DNA from 4 places in the Streptomyces sp. NPDC101393 genome. Region 1 is predicted to be linked to each of the others. Evidence: riboswitches for the same ligand, from Rfam matches in the RefSeq annotation. Region 1 holds a riboswitch; each other region holds the start of a gene.
What was found. A riboswitch is a leader RNA that binds a small molecule or an ion and turns the genes downstream of it on or off. The one in region 1 is predicted to bind cobalamin.

Region 1 (3,183 bases):
CGTGATCCGCCGCAACACCACGATCCTGCCGCTGTACTCCCTGATGCTGGGGCTGCTGGCGCTGCTCGGCTTCATGGCGATCGCCGCGAAGACGGACATCCACGGCAATCCGCAGCTGGCGGTGCCGCAGCTGTTCGAGGACATGTTCCCGAGCTGGTTCTCGGGCGTCGCGTTCGCCGCGATCGGGATCGGCGCGCTGGTGCCGGCCGCGATCATGTCGATCGCCGCGGCCAACCTCTTCACCCGCAACGTCTACAAGGACTTCCTCAAGCCGGACGCCACCCCGGCCCAGGAACACAAGGTCGCCAAGCTCGTCTCGCTGCTGGTGAAGGTCGGCGCGCTGGTCTTCGTGCTCACCATGGACAAGACGGTGGCCATCAACTTCCAGCTGCTGGGCGGCATCTGGATCCTGCAGACCATGCCCTCGCTGGTCGGCGGCCTCTTCACCCGGTGGTTCCACCGCTGGGCGCTGCTGGCCGGCTGGGCCGTCGGCATGCTCTACGGCACGCTCGCGGCGTACGGCGTGGCAAGTCCCACCCAGGCGCACTTCGGCGGCTCCAACAAGGAGATTCCCGGCATCGGTGAGATCGGCTACATCGGCCTGACGGCCTTCGTGCTGAACGTCGTCGTGACGGTGGTGCTGACCTTCGTGCTGAAGGCCGTGAACGCCCCGGAGGGTGTCGACGAGACCAGCCCCGGCGACTACACCGCCGACGCCGGCGACAAGGGCGTCACCGCCGACCTGCCGCCCGCGACGCCGGAGGCGGCGGAACCGGCCGGCAGCCACTGAGCCTGCGGGCCCTTCCGGCGAGCACGGGCCGCCGCGTCCCTCCGGGGAGGCGGCGGCCCGTTGCCGTGCCCGGGGGGCGGGGCGAGGCCCGCAGCCGCTTCCTGCGGGCCCCGGGCAGAGCGGGGAAGTCGGTACGGGCGAGCGGGGAGGCCACGGACAGACACGGCCCGATCACTCGCGACTCACTAGATATGGGGGTGCGCACGATGTGGCACCCCCACATGTATGCTCGTCTTCGCTGTCGCCGCAGGGGAATCCGGTGCGAATCCGGAACTGTCCCGCAACGGTGTATGAGTGCGCTTATCTGGCATTACCGCCATCCGCGCACCCGTGTAGTCCGAGGACCTGCCGACGGTACGCCCGTATCGCCATCGATGCGGACGTCGATACGTCCGGGCCCCGCGGGTTGGGCCGGTGGACGCCGCGCGGTGTGCCCGCGCACCCCGAGCGTTTGTGGGGTGCCGTGTGCCCGCGTGCGCCCGTCGCGCCTGCCCCTCCTGGCCCCCGCCGAGTGAGGGAGAGCACCACGTGACCATCGCGCCAACGGAGCCCGCGTCAGACGCCGAGGTCGAGCAGTCCGCGGTGACCACGCGGAGCGTCCCCACCGCCCGCGGCGGAGGCGAGGACGGACCGGGTGCCGCCCTGCTGCGCACCCTGACCGAGCTGACCGAGGACCTGACCGCGACCGACCCCGGCAAGGTGGCCGCAGCCGCCCTGCGCGGCCGTCACGCGGGCTCCGACGAGGCCGAGTTGCGGCAGCTGGCGATCGACGCGGCGGCCGGTCTGATCGGCGATGAGCCGCAGTACTCCAAGCTCGCGGCGCGCCTGCTCACCCTCGCCATCGCCGAGGAGGCGGCCGGCCAGGGCGCGACGTCCTTCGCCGCCTCGGTCGCCACCGGCCACCGCGAGGGCCTGATCGCCGATGTGACGGCCGCGTTCGTGCAGAGCCATGCGGCCCACCTGGACTCGCTGGTGGAGCGGGCGCTGGCGGACGGCGCCGACGACCGCTTCGGCTACTTCGGCCTGCGCACCCTGCACTCCCGGTACCTGCTCCGGCACCCCACCACCCGTCAGGTCATCGAAACCCCGCAGCACTTCCTGCTGCGGGTGGCCTGCGGCCTGGCCGAGAACGACTCCGCGGCCGCGCTGGCGGACGTCGGCGAGCTGTACCGCCTGACCAGCTCGCTGTCCTACCTCCCCTCCTCCCCCACCCTCTTCAACTCCGGCACCCGCCACCCGCAGATGTCCTCCTGCTATCTGCTGGACTCCCCGCTGGACGAGCTGGACTCGATCTACGACCGCTACCACCAGGTCGCCCGGCTCTCCAAGCACGCCGGCGGCATCGGCCTCTCGTACTCCCGTATCCGGGCGCGCGGTTCGCTGATCCGGGGCACCAACGGCCACTCCAACGGCATCGTGCCGTTCCTGCGCACGCTGGACGCGTCGGTCGCCGCGGTCAATCAGGGCGGTCGGCGCAAGGGCGCGGCCTGTGTCTACCTGGAGACCTGGCACGCGGACATCGAGGAGTTCCTGGAGCTGCGCGACAACACCGGCGAGGAGGCCCGCCGTACGCACAACCTGAACATCGCGCACTGGATCCCGGACGAGTTCATGCGCCGGGTGGAGGCGGACGCCGACTGGTCGCTCTTCTCGCCGTCGGACGCACCGGAGCTGGTCGACCTGTGGGGCGACGCATTCGACGCCGCCTACCGCAAGGCGGAGGCCGACGGCCGGGCGCTCAAGCAGATCCCGGCGCGGCTGCTGTACTCGCGGATGATGCGCACCCTGGCGCAAACCGGCAATGGCTGGATGACGTTCAAGGACCACGCCAACCGCACCGCCAACCAGACCGCCGAGCCCGGCAAGGTCGTGCACTCGTCCAACCTGTGCACCGAGATCCTGGAGGTGACGGACGACGGGGAGACCGCGGTCTGCAACCTGGGGTCCGTGAACCTCGCCGCCCACCTCGGCGAGCACGGCGAGATGGACTGGGAGCGGCTGGACGCCACGGTCCGCACCGCCGTCACCTTCCTCGACCGCGTCGTGGACATCAACTTCTACCCGACCGAGCAGGCCGGTGCCTCCAACTCCCGCTGGCGGCCGGTGGGCCTGGGCCTGATGGGCCTGCAGGACGTCTTCTTCCGGCTGCGGCTGCCCTTCGACTCGGACGAGGCGCGGGAGCTGTCGACCCGTATCTCCGAGCGGATCATGCTCGCCGCGTACGAGGCCTCCGCCGACCTCGCGGAGCGGCACGGCCCGCACGAGGCCTGGTCCGCGACGCGTACGGCCCGCGGAGTGCTGCACCCCGACCACTACCCCAACGCCGAGCCCCGCTGGGCCGACCGCTGGGAGGCGCTGCGGACCCGTATCGCCGCGACCGGGATGCGCAACTC
Region 2 (3,183 bases), on a different contig from region 1:
CGCGGCGGCTGGGGCGAGCCGGGCAAGACCTTTGCCATCGGCCTCGGTTGCGAGATCCGGCACGCCTCCCGGCTGGTGTACTCCGACGGCCTCGACCTCGACAACACCGCCGCCGCCACCCCCATCGGCATGGGCTGCCGCATCTGTGAACGCCTCGACTGCCCCCAGCGTGCCGTGCCGCCCCTGGGACAGCCGCTGGCCATCAACGAGAACAGCAGCACCTTCGTGCCCTACCCCGTGGCGGATGCATCGGCCTGAGCCACCCGTTCGGTCTGGGCCTCCCGTTGGCCGGATGGGGCCCGAGTCCGGTCAGCCGTCGGCGGCGGACAGGCGCATCGCCTCACCCGCCGTCACGGGATCTCCCGCGTCGACGGAGTGCAGGACGTGCGCCAGGACCTCCGCGCCCCGGACCACCCGAGGCCCCGGCCGGTTGAAGTACGCGGGCCCGTCGAGGATCCAGACGGCATCGTTGCGTACGGCGGGCAGTTCGTCCCAGCCCGGCAGTTCGGTGAGCACATGGCGTTCCCGCAGGGTGCGTTCGGGGCTGAAGCCGCAGGGCAGTACGAGGATGACGTCGGGGCGCGCGGCGCGTACGGCACTCCACTCCATCGGCGCGGTGTGCTCGCCCGGCGCCGCCAGCAGCGGCGCGCCTCCGGCGCAGCTGATCTGCTCCGGGACCCAGTGGCCCGCGGGCCAGAGAGGGTCGAGCCACTCGATGGCGACCACGCGGGGCCGTGGCCGCCCGGCGGTCAGCTGTTCCACCTTCGCCAGGCGTGTACGCAGCTCCGCGCGCCGCAGTTCCGCACGTTCGCGCACGCCCAGCTGCGCGCCCACGGTGACCAGGCAGTCCAGTACCTCGTCCAGGGTCCGCGGCTCCAGGCTGAGCATCTTGGTACCGGCGTCCAGGACCCGCACGGCCTTCGAGACGCTGCTGTACGACACCGCGCACACGTCACAGAGGTCCTGGGTGAGTACGACGTCCGGGGCGAGGGCGGCGAGGGCCTCGGTGTCGAGGGTGTAGAGCGAGGAGCCGGTGTGGGAGGCGCCGCCCACCGCGTCGGAGATCTCCCGGCTGCTCAGGGTGTCCGCGGAGAATTCGGCAGCCGTGACGGCGGGCACCCCCGAGACGGCCTCGGGCGGCCAGTCGCATTCGTGGGTGCGGCCCACCAGGTCGGCGGTCAGACCGAGTTCGGCCACGATGTCGGTGGCGGCCGGGAGCAGGGAGACGATGCGCATGGTTCGACCCTAGGGTCTGTCGTGTGGATCACGCCGGGCTCGCGGGGTCCGGCACGCGCATCTGCTGCGTTGTCGTCAATCAGCAACGCTCCGCGTTGCCTCGATCCTCCGCCGTGCAGCTGCACGCACCGGACCCCGCTCCCTGATCCGGCGTGATCCGAACGACAGACCCCAGGTCCCCTCGGGCGGCGGGGCGGGGTGGACTTACTAGGACGTCCAACTATATGTTCGTCGGCAAGCCCGCGGTGCAGGGAAGCCGGTGTGAATCCGGCGCGGTCCCGCCACTGTGACCGGGAAGTGTGCTCTTCGAGCAGGACAGGCCACTGACGGAGAAATCCGTCGGGAAGGCCGGAGAGCGCGCGGTGATCCGGGAGTCAGGATACCGGCCGCGGGGTGTTCCGTGTTGTCCACGAGGATGGAGCAGACACGCATGGCACCGGTCCGTACCCACGACCCAGGTGATCCGGCGGAGCAGGCGGCGGCATACGCCGACCTCTAGTTCCGCGACGGCTCTTCGGCCTTCGCGTCCCACGGCCTGCCCGTGCCCGCACCCCACAGGGTGCGGTCCTCGGCCTGCCGTGCCATCCCCGGATCGCACCTGACGAGAGCAGGCTCTCATGGTCCGTGAACTGACACATTTCATCGGCGGCAAGCACACACCGGGAACCTCCGGGCTCTTCGCCGACGTGTACGACCCCAACACCGGCCTGGTCCAGGCCCGGGTCCCGCTGGCCGGGCGGGCCGACACCGAGCGGGCGATCGCCGATGCCGAGTCGGCGCAGCAGGAGTGGGGCGAGTGGAATCCGCAGCGCCGCGCCCGGGTGCTGCTGAAGTTCCTCCAACTCGTCGACGGAGAGCGGGAGTCACTGGCCCGCATGCTCTCCGCCGAGCACGGCAAGACCGTCGCCGACGCGCACGGTGACCTTCAGCGCGGCTTGGAGGTCGTCGAGTTCGCCGCCGGGATCCCGCATCTGCTCAAGGGGGAGTTCACCGACAATGCGGGGGGCGGCATAGACGTCCACTCGCTGCGCCGTCCGCTCGGCGTCACGGCCGGTATCACCCCGTTCAACTTCCCCGCGATGATCCCGTTGTGGAAGGCCGCCCCGGCCGTCGCCTGCGGCAACGCCTTCCTCCTCAAGCCGTCGGAACGCGCCCCGTCCGTACCCCTGCGACTCGCGGAACTCTTCCTGGAGGCCGGCCTGCCGCCCGGTGTGCTGAACGTCGTCAACGGCGGCAAGGAAGCGGTCGACATCCTTCTCGCGGACCCGCGCGTACAGGCCGTCGGCTTCGTCGGCTCGACCCCGATCGCCGCCGACATCTATGCCACCGCCGCCCGGCACGGCAAGCGCGCCCAGTGCTTCGGGGGCGCCAAGAACCACATGATCGTGATGCCGGACGCCGATCTCGACCAGGCCGTGGACGCCCTGATCGGTGCCGGGTACGGATCGGCCGGCGAGCGCTGCATGGCGATCTCCGTCGCCGTTCCGGTGGGTGAGGACACCGCCGACCGCCTGGTCGCCCGCCTCAAGGAGCGTCTCGCCACCCTGCGGATCGGTGCCTCCCACGACCCCGACGCCGACTTCGGCCCGCTGGTGAGCCGGGACGCCCTCGACCGGGTACGCCGCTACGTCGACATCGGCGTCACCGAAGGAGCCGAACTCATCGTCGACGGACGGGACTTCAGCCTCCCCGGCCATGAGAACGGCTTCTTCGCAGGGGCCTCGCTCTTCGACCGGGTCGCCCCGGCGATGCGGATCTACCGGGAGGAGATCTTCGGCCCGGTCCTCTGCGTGGTGCGCGCCGCCGACTACGAGGAGGCACTGCGACTGCCCAGCGAGCACCCGTACGGCAACGGGGTGGCGATCTTCACGCGGGACGGTGACACCGCCCGCGACTTCAGCCGCCGCGTCAACACCGGCATGGTCGGCGTCAACGTCCCCATTCCGG
Region 3 (3,183 bases), on a different contig from region 1:
GTGAGCGCCGCAGGACGTAGGCGCGCACTTCAGCCGATGCGGACCCGGTCGAACCGGGCCCAGTCGTGCGAGTTCGGCGGTGCGGCGCGCAGGCCGCGGACCGAAGGGCCGATGGCGTCGTTGGCATCGGAGAACGCCCACACCAGGAGCCCGGACCCGTCCCGGGCGATCTTCTGGGCGCGGGTGAGCAAGGCCAGCCGGTCCCGCTCGTCGCGGGTGGTGCGGGCGCGCTCCAGCAGCGTGTCGAACTCCTTCGAGGCGTACTGCGTCTGGTTGCGGGCGGCTCCGCCGCGGACCCGCTGCTGGAGGAAGTCGGAGACGGGCAGCGTGGAGCTGGTGTTGAAGGCGGCGACCCCGTGCGTCTTGATCTCACTGAAATACGTGCTGGCGGCCCGGGTGTTGGCGGTCAACTTCAGCCCCACCTCGCGTAGTTGCCGCGCCATCAGGTCCGCGGCCGGCTCCCAGGCGGCGTCGACCGCACTGGTCTCCACGGTGATCTCCCACCCGTCCGCGCCGGCCTCCTTCACGAGCTTCCGGGCCCTTTCGACATCGCGCACGCGGGGCTTCAGGCCGTCGGGGTAGCCGCGCAGGCCCATGCCGAACAGGTCGTTCCCCGGCTCGCCGTGCCCGGCGAGGGCGACGCGCACCAGCGCCTTCCGGTCGAGCCCGAGCTGCACGGCCCGCACCAGCCGCGGGTCGTCGAAGGGCTTGCGGCCGGCGCGCAGCAACAGCTGCTGGGCGGTGGCCCGTTTGGCGGTCAGCAGCCGCGTCGAGCCCTTCTGCTGCAGCCGGTCCACCGAGGCGCCGGCCATGTCGGCGGCGTAGTGGACCTGTCCGGAGAGCAGCGCGTTGAGTCGCGCCGACTCCTCGTTCGCCGGGACGATCTCCAGCTCGGCGATGTGCGGGGCACCGTCCCAGTGGTCCGCCCAGCGCCGGTAGCGGGCGGTCCCGCCGGGTGTGAACGACACGTAGCTGAAGGGGCCGGAGCCGACGGGCTTGCGGAAGTCCTTCGTACCGTCGGGGATGATCTCCGTGCCGGGGCCGGCGAAGACGGTGGGGAACTCGAAGTTCGGCGCCTTCAGCACGAAGACGACGGACCGTTGGCCGTCGGCCTTGCTCGCCTCGAAGTCGATCGCGGAGAGCAGTTGCTGCGAGGGGGAACCGGTGTCGGGGTCGGCAGCGCGGCGGTAGCTGTAGAGGACGTCCCGTGCGGTCACCGGTCTGCCGTCGTGGAACTCCGCCGTGCGCAGACGTATGTGCCACCGGGTGCCGGAGGCGTCGCCCTCCCAGGATTCCGCGAGCCGCTCGCGGACGGACATGTCGTCCGCGTACGTGCCGAGCGTGTCGTAGAGGGCCTTGGCGCGGGCCTGGTCGACGAAGTTCGGCGCGACGTGGGGGTCGAGGGTCTCCTGGGAGCCGCCGGCCGTGAACGCGGCGCGGAACCGGTCGCCGCCGCCCCCGTCCCTCGCGTCCCCGCCGCAGCCGGCGAGCAGGCCGGGCGAGGTCAGCGCCAGGGCGCCTCCGGCGGCCAGCACCATCCGTCTTCCGGGTTCCGGCCGGTTGCCGGGTTCGGGCCGGTGCACCGGCTCCGTCCGGGCATGCGTCGTCACCATCGATCCTCTCCGGGGTTTCCTCGCCCCTGCCATCGGACCGGCGACGGGTCAGTCTCCTGGCTCCCGGATCGTTGCCGGCCTCCGCCTTCCCACCCGCGGCTGCGGACAGTGGCATGCAGGAGGACAGCTCCCCGGTCACAGTGGCGGGACCGCGCCGGAATCGCACCGGCTTCCTGGTCCCCGTCGCCTCGTGCACTCATTGTGGCGCACGAGGCGGCGGGCGCCGGGTCCAGGGGCTCGGTCACGCCGACAGGGCGCCCCGCACGGTGCGTTCGCACGCGTGCGGGGCGCCCTGTCGATCCGGTGGGAGTGTCAGTCCCCCTCGGTTTCGAAGGTGCGCAGCAAATCGGCGGCGACGCTCACGGCAATGGTCGCGGGTTCCTTGCCCGTCAGGGTGGCCAGCCCGATCGGGGTCTTGATCCGGTCGATGGTGGCCTCGCCGTGGCCGCCCTCGGTGGCGAGGCGTTTGCGGAACCGCACCCACTTGGCCTCCGACCCGATCAGCCCGAGGGAGCCGAGATGGGTGGTCCGCAAGGCGGCGTCGCACAGCGCGGCGTCCTCGGCATGATCATGGGTCATGATCAGGATGTGGGTGCCGTGCGGCAACTCCTCCAGCACCTCCTCGGGCAGCAGCGGCGTGTGATGCACATGCACCTGCGCCACCGCGTCCGCCAGCACGTCGAGCCGCTCCTCGGTGAGGATGTCGGCGCGGGTGTCGACCAGATGGAGGTCGAGGTCCTGACGTGCCAGGATGCGTGCCAGTTCCAGCCCTACGTGCCCGACGCCGAAGATCGCCACCGCCCTCACCACCGGCAGCGGTTCGAGCAGCACCGAGACCGCGCCGCCGCAGCACTGCACGCCGTGCTCGTTGGTCACCTTGTCGTTCAGGGCGAAATCGATCAGTTCCGGTTCCGGCTTGGACGCGCCGATCATTCCCCGGGCCCGATCGATCGCGACGGCCTCGATATTGCCGCCACCGATCGAACCCCACGTCTCGGTCTGCCCCACCACCAGTTTCGCTCCTGCGTCGCGTGGGGCGTGGCCGCGCACGGTCGCGACGGTCACCAGCACGCCGGCCTCCCGGCGTGCCCGCAACCGTGTGACCGCGTCGACCCACGTCATGTCAGGCACCGTTCAATGCTGTGGCGTTGCTCCGGATCGTGCCGTTGGCAGCGTTCCCGTTTCCGGCGTGGCCGTCGCCGCCGTGGCCGTTGGCGGCAGCCCCGTTACGGGCGTGACCGTTCGGGGAGGCACCGTTCCGGCGGGCCTGCTGGATCGCCCAGTACACCGCCTCCGGTGTCGCGGGTGAGGCCAACTCGATGCCGGCCCCCTTAGGCCCGAACGCGCCGGCGGCCTGCCGCAACGCCTCTCGCACCGAGAACGCCAGCATCAGCGGAGGCTCACCCACCGCCTTGGACCCGTATACCGAGCCCTCCTCGGTGGCGTTCTCCAGAAGGGTGACGTGGAATTCCTCGGGCATCTCCGAAAAGCTCGGCAGCTTGTAGGTGCTCGCGGCCTGGGTCAGCAGCCGGCCGCGGTGCGGCCCGTCACTGGAGTCCCAGCGCATGTC
Region 4 (3,183 bases), on a different contig from region 1:
CCGTCACTCCCGTGGGCGCTGCGGTCATCCTTGGCGCCTTCGCCCCTGCCGTCGCCGTCGCCCGCGCCCGTGGCCACGACGTCGATCCAGCTGCCGTGCGGGTGGCCGCAGCGGCGTTCGCAGCCGGACCAGTGGACGGGGAGCCCGCCGACCGGCGCCGGGGTACTGCCCCGGACGACGGCGGCCGTGGCGTCGGCGCGGACATCGGAGAGGGACTTGGCGCAGCCTGGCCGGCCGGTGCAGGCGCTGATCCGGTGCCAGGGGGAGCCGGGGTCGGTGATCAGGCCGGCGGCGGCCAGCTCGCGCAGCCGCGCCCCGGCCGTGGTGCCCGGCAGGCCGGGGACGATCACGCCGCGCCAGGGGGTGGTCCGCAGCTCGCCCGCCCCGTCCTCGGAGGCGATCGCGGTCAGCAGCCGCCACTGGTCGACGGTCAGCCGGCCGAGCGGCGCGAGGACGGAGAGGGCCCGGCGGCCGTCGGGGGCTTCGGTGATCCCGGGAGCGGTGGCGCCCGCGCCCGGCGGCACGGCGCCCGGATCCGGCGCCGCGACGTACACGGCCCCGATACCCGCCGCCCGCAGGTCCGCCGCCACCGCATGCGCGGTCGGCACCTGTGGGGCGGGGAGCTCGCGGACCCGCCAGGCGCCGGTGCCGCACGCCTCGGCGGCGGCGAGGAAGGACCCGGCGGCGAGGAGCGCGGCCCGCGCCGCGTCCGGTCCGGCGATACGCAGCGCGGCCCCGTCGCCGAGGCGCAGCAGCGCCCCGCCGGGCGCTGCGACCAAGGTCACATCACCGCCGAGCGTCGCCACATCGCCGCGGCCGTCGTCCAGGACGAACAGGAAACGGCCGGAGAGCGCGGTCGCCGAGGGGCTCGTGCAGAGCAGGGTGTCCAGCTGCCGGGCCCACAACCGCACGTCAGAGGGGGTGTGCGGGTCCAGGCCCGCAAGGGGTGAGGCGAGGATGTTGCGGAGGCGTTCGTGGCGCTCCGAGGGCAGCAGACCGGCCTCGCGCAGCAGGCCGGCGAGTTCCTGGCCGCAGTCGTCGGCGAGGCCGCGCAGCTCCGCGTTGCCGCGGGAGGTGAGGGAGAGGTGGCCGTCGCCGAGGCGGTGGGCCGCGTCCCCCAGCGCAGTGGCCTGACGTTCCGTCAAGTCACCGGCGGGCAGCCGTACTCGTGCCAGCCGGCCGTCCGCCGCCGGGTGCAGCCGCAGCGCTCCCGGGCAGGCGTCACCGCGGTCCCGTGGGGGCGGTGCGGCCCGTGCGGGCCGTGGCGAGGGGGAGGGCGGCATGGCGGCGAGCATACCGACGTCGGCGGGTGGCGGATCCGGGGAGGCGGGCACCCGGGGAACCCGCGGACCGCGGGCCCGGAGGCGCCCTCCCACGCCCCGGACACAGCCTTTACTATGCAGGTCGGTGGGTCGGCTGACCCACCGGACGCCAGCGACGGCGCCAAGGGAGGAAGCCCGGTGAGAATCCGGCGCGGTCCCGCCACTGTGAACCCGGCCACCGCCGGGCGAGCCAGGAACTCCCGCCGTCCCTACGACCCACCCGGGGCGCGGACACCCCGAGGAAGGCCTGCGCTCGCATGCTCCTGCTGCTGTCGACCTCCGACACCGACCTGCTCAGCGCCCGCGCTGCCACCGGTCCCGTGCCCTACCGGCTCGCCAACCCCGCCCGCCTCGACGTCGCCGAGCTGCCCGCGCTCCTGGAGGGGACCGACCTCGTCGTCGTCCGCCTCCTCGGCGGCATCCGCGCCTGGGAAGAGGGCCTGGAGGTGTTGCTCGCCGCGGACCAGCACCGTCCCGTCGTCGTCCTCACCGGTGAACAGGCCCCCGACGCCCAGCTGATGGAGGCCTCCACGGTCCCCGTCGGCACCGCGGCCGAGGCGCACGCCTACCTCGCGCACGGCGGCCCCGCCAACCTCGACCAGCTGGCCCGCTTCCTCTCCGACACCGTGCTGCTGACCGGCCACGGCTTCGAACCCCCGGCGCCCGCCCCCACCTGGGGACAGCTGGAGCGCCCGGACGCCCGTACGGACACCGGCGGCCCGCAGGTCGCGGTGCTCTACTACCGCGCCCACCACATGAGCGGCAACACCGGCTTCGTCGACGCCCTCTGCGCGCAGATCGAGCGGGCCGGCGGGCGCCCGCTGCCGCTGTTCGTCGCGTCGCTGCGCGCGCCCGAACCGGAGCTGATCGAGGCGCTGCGCCCGGTCGACGCCATCGTCACCACCGTCCTGGCCGCCGGCGGCACCAAGCCCGCCGAGGCCTCCGCCGGCGGCGACGACGAGTCCTGGGACGCCGGTGCGCTCGCCGCCCTGGACGTACCGATCCTCCAGGCGCTGTGCCTGACCGGTTCGCGCGCTGCCTGGGAGGAGAACGACGAGGGCCTGTCGCCGCTGGACGCCGCCTCGCAGATCGCCGTGCCCGAGTTCGACGGCCGGCTGATCACCGTCCCGTTCTCCTTCAAGGAGGTCGACGAGGACGGCCTGCCGGTGTACGTCGCCGACCCCGAGCGGGCCGCCCGGGTCGCCGGCATCGCCGTGCGGCACGCCCGGCTGCGGCACATCCCGGCCGCCGACAAGCGCCTGGCCCTGGTCCTCTCCGCGTACCCCACCAAGCACTCCCGCATCGGCAACGCCGTCGGTCTGGACACCCCCGCCAGCGCCGTCGCCCTGCTGAGCCGCCTGCAGGCGGACGGCTACGACTTCGGCACCGAAGAGGTGCCCGGCCTGGTCTCCGGCGACGGCGACGAGCTGATCTACGCCCTCATCGAGGCCGGCGGCCACGACCAGGAATGGCTCACCGAGGAACAGCTCGCCCGCAACCCGGTCCGTATCCCGGCCGCCGACTACAAGCGCTGGTACGCCACGCTGCCGCAGGAGCTGCGCGCGTCCGTCGAGCAGCACTGGGGCCCGCCGCCCGGCGAGATGTTCCTCGACCGCAGCCGCAACCCCGAGGGCGACATCGTCCTCGCGGCCCTGCGCCGCGGCAATCTCCTCGTCCTCATCCAGCCGCCGCGCGGCTTCGGCGAGAACCCGATCGCGATCTACCACGACCCCGATCTGCCGCCCTCGCACCACTACTTGGCCGCCTACCGCTGGATCGCCGCCTCCCAGGAGGACGGCGGCTTCGGCGCGGACGCGATGGTGCACCTCGGCAAGCACGGCAATCTGGAGTGGCTGCCCGG

Region 2: another riboswitch for cobalamin. It lies ahead of ACIRQ7_RS09550 (CoA-acylating methylmalonate-semialdehyde dehydrogenase); the one in region 1 lies ahead of ACIRQ7_RS02370 (ribonucleoside-diphosphate reductase subunit alpha).
Region 3: another riboswitch for cobalamin. It lies ahead of ACIRQ7_RS06085 (ABC transporter substrate-binding protein); the one in region 1 lies ahead of ACIRQ7_RS02370 (ribonucleoside-diphosphate reductase subunit alpha).
Region 4: another riboswitch for cobalamin. It lies ahead of cobN (cobaltochelatase subunit CobN); the one in region 1 lies ahead of ACIRQ7_RS02370 (ribonucleoside-diphosphate reductase subunit alpha).

What each region holds. Positions count from the first base shown of each region.
Region 1 is NZ_JBIWNU010000001.1:551,356-554,538, forward strand. It holds gene mctP (monocarboxylate uptake permease MctP) at 1-790, shown strand, start outside; cobalamin riboswitch at 999-1,158, shown strand; gene ACIRQ7_RS02370 (ribonucleoside-diphosphate reductase subunit alpha) at 1,319-3,183, shown strand, end outside.
Region 2 is NZ_JBIWNU010000002.1:865,004-868,186, reverse strand. It holds gene ACIRQ7_RS09560 (short-chain fatty acyl-CoA regulator family protein) at 1-258, shown strand, start outside; gene ACIRQ7_RS09555 (cobalamin-binding protein) at 310-1,236, opposite strand; cobalamin riboswitch at 1,452-1,642, shown strand; gene ACIRQ7_RS09550 (CoA-acylating methylmalonate-semialdehyde dehydrogenase) at 1,854-3,183, shown strand, end outside.
Region 3 is NZ_JBIWNU010000002.1:96,323-99,505, forward strand. It holds partial or broken gene ACIRQ7_RS06080 (hypothetical protein) at 1-127, opposite strand, end outside; gene ACIRQ7_RS06085 (ABC transporter substrate-binding protein) at 30-1,613, opposite strand; cobalamin riboswitch at 1,663-1,791, opposite strand; gene xdhC (xanthine dehydrogenase accessory protein XdhC) at 1,926-2,735, opposite strand; gene xdhB (xanthine dehydrogenase molybdopterin binding subunit) at 2,737-3,183, opposite strand, start outside.
Region 4 is NZ_JBIWNU010000005.1:581,608-584,790, forward strand. It holds gene cobG (precorrin-3B synthase) at 1-1,283, opposite strand, end outside; cobalamin riboswitch at 1,391-1,543, shown strand; gene cobN (cobaltochelatase subunit CobN) at 1,580-3,183, shown strand, end outside.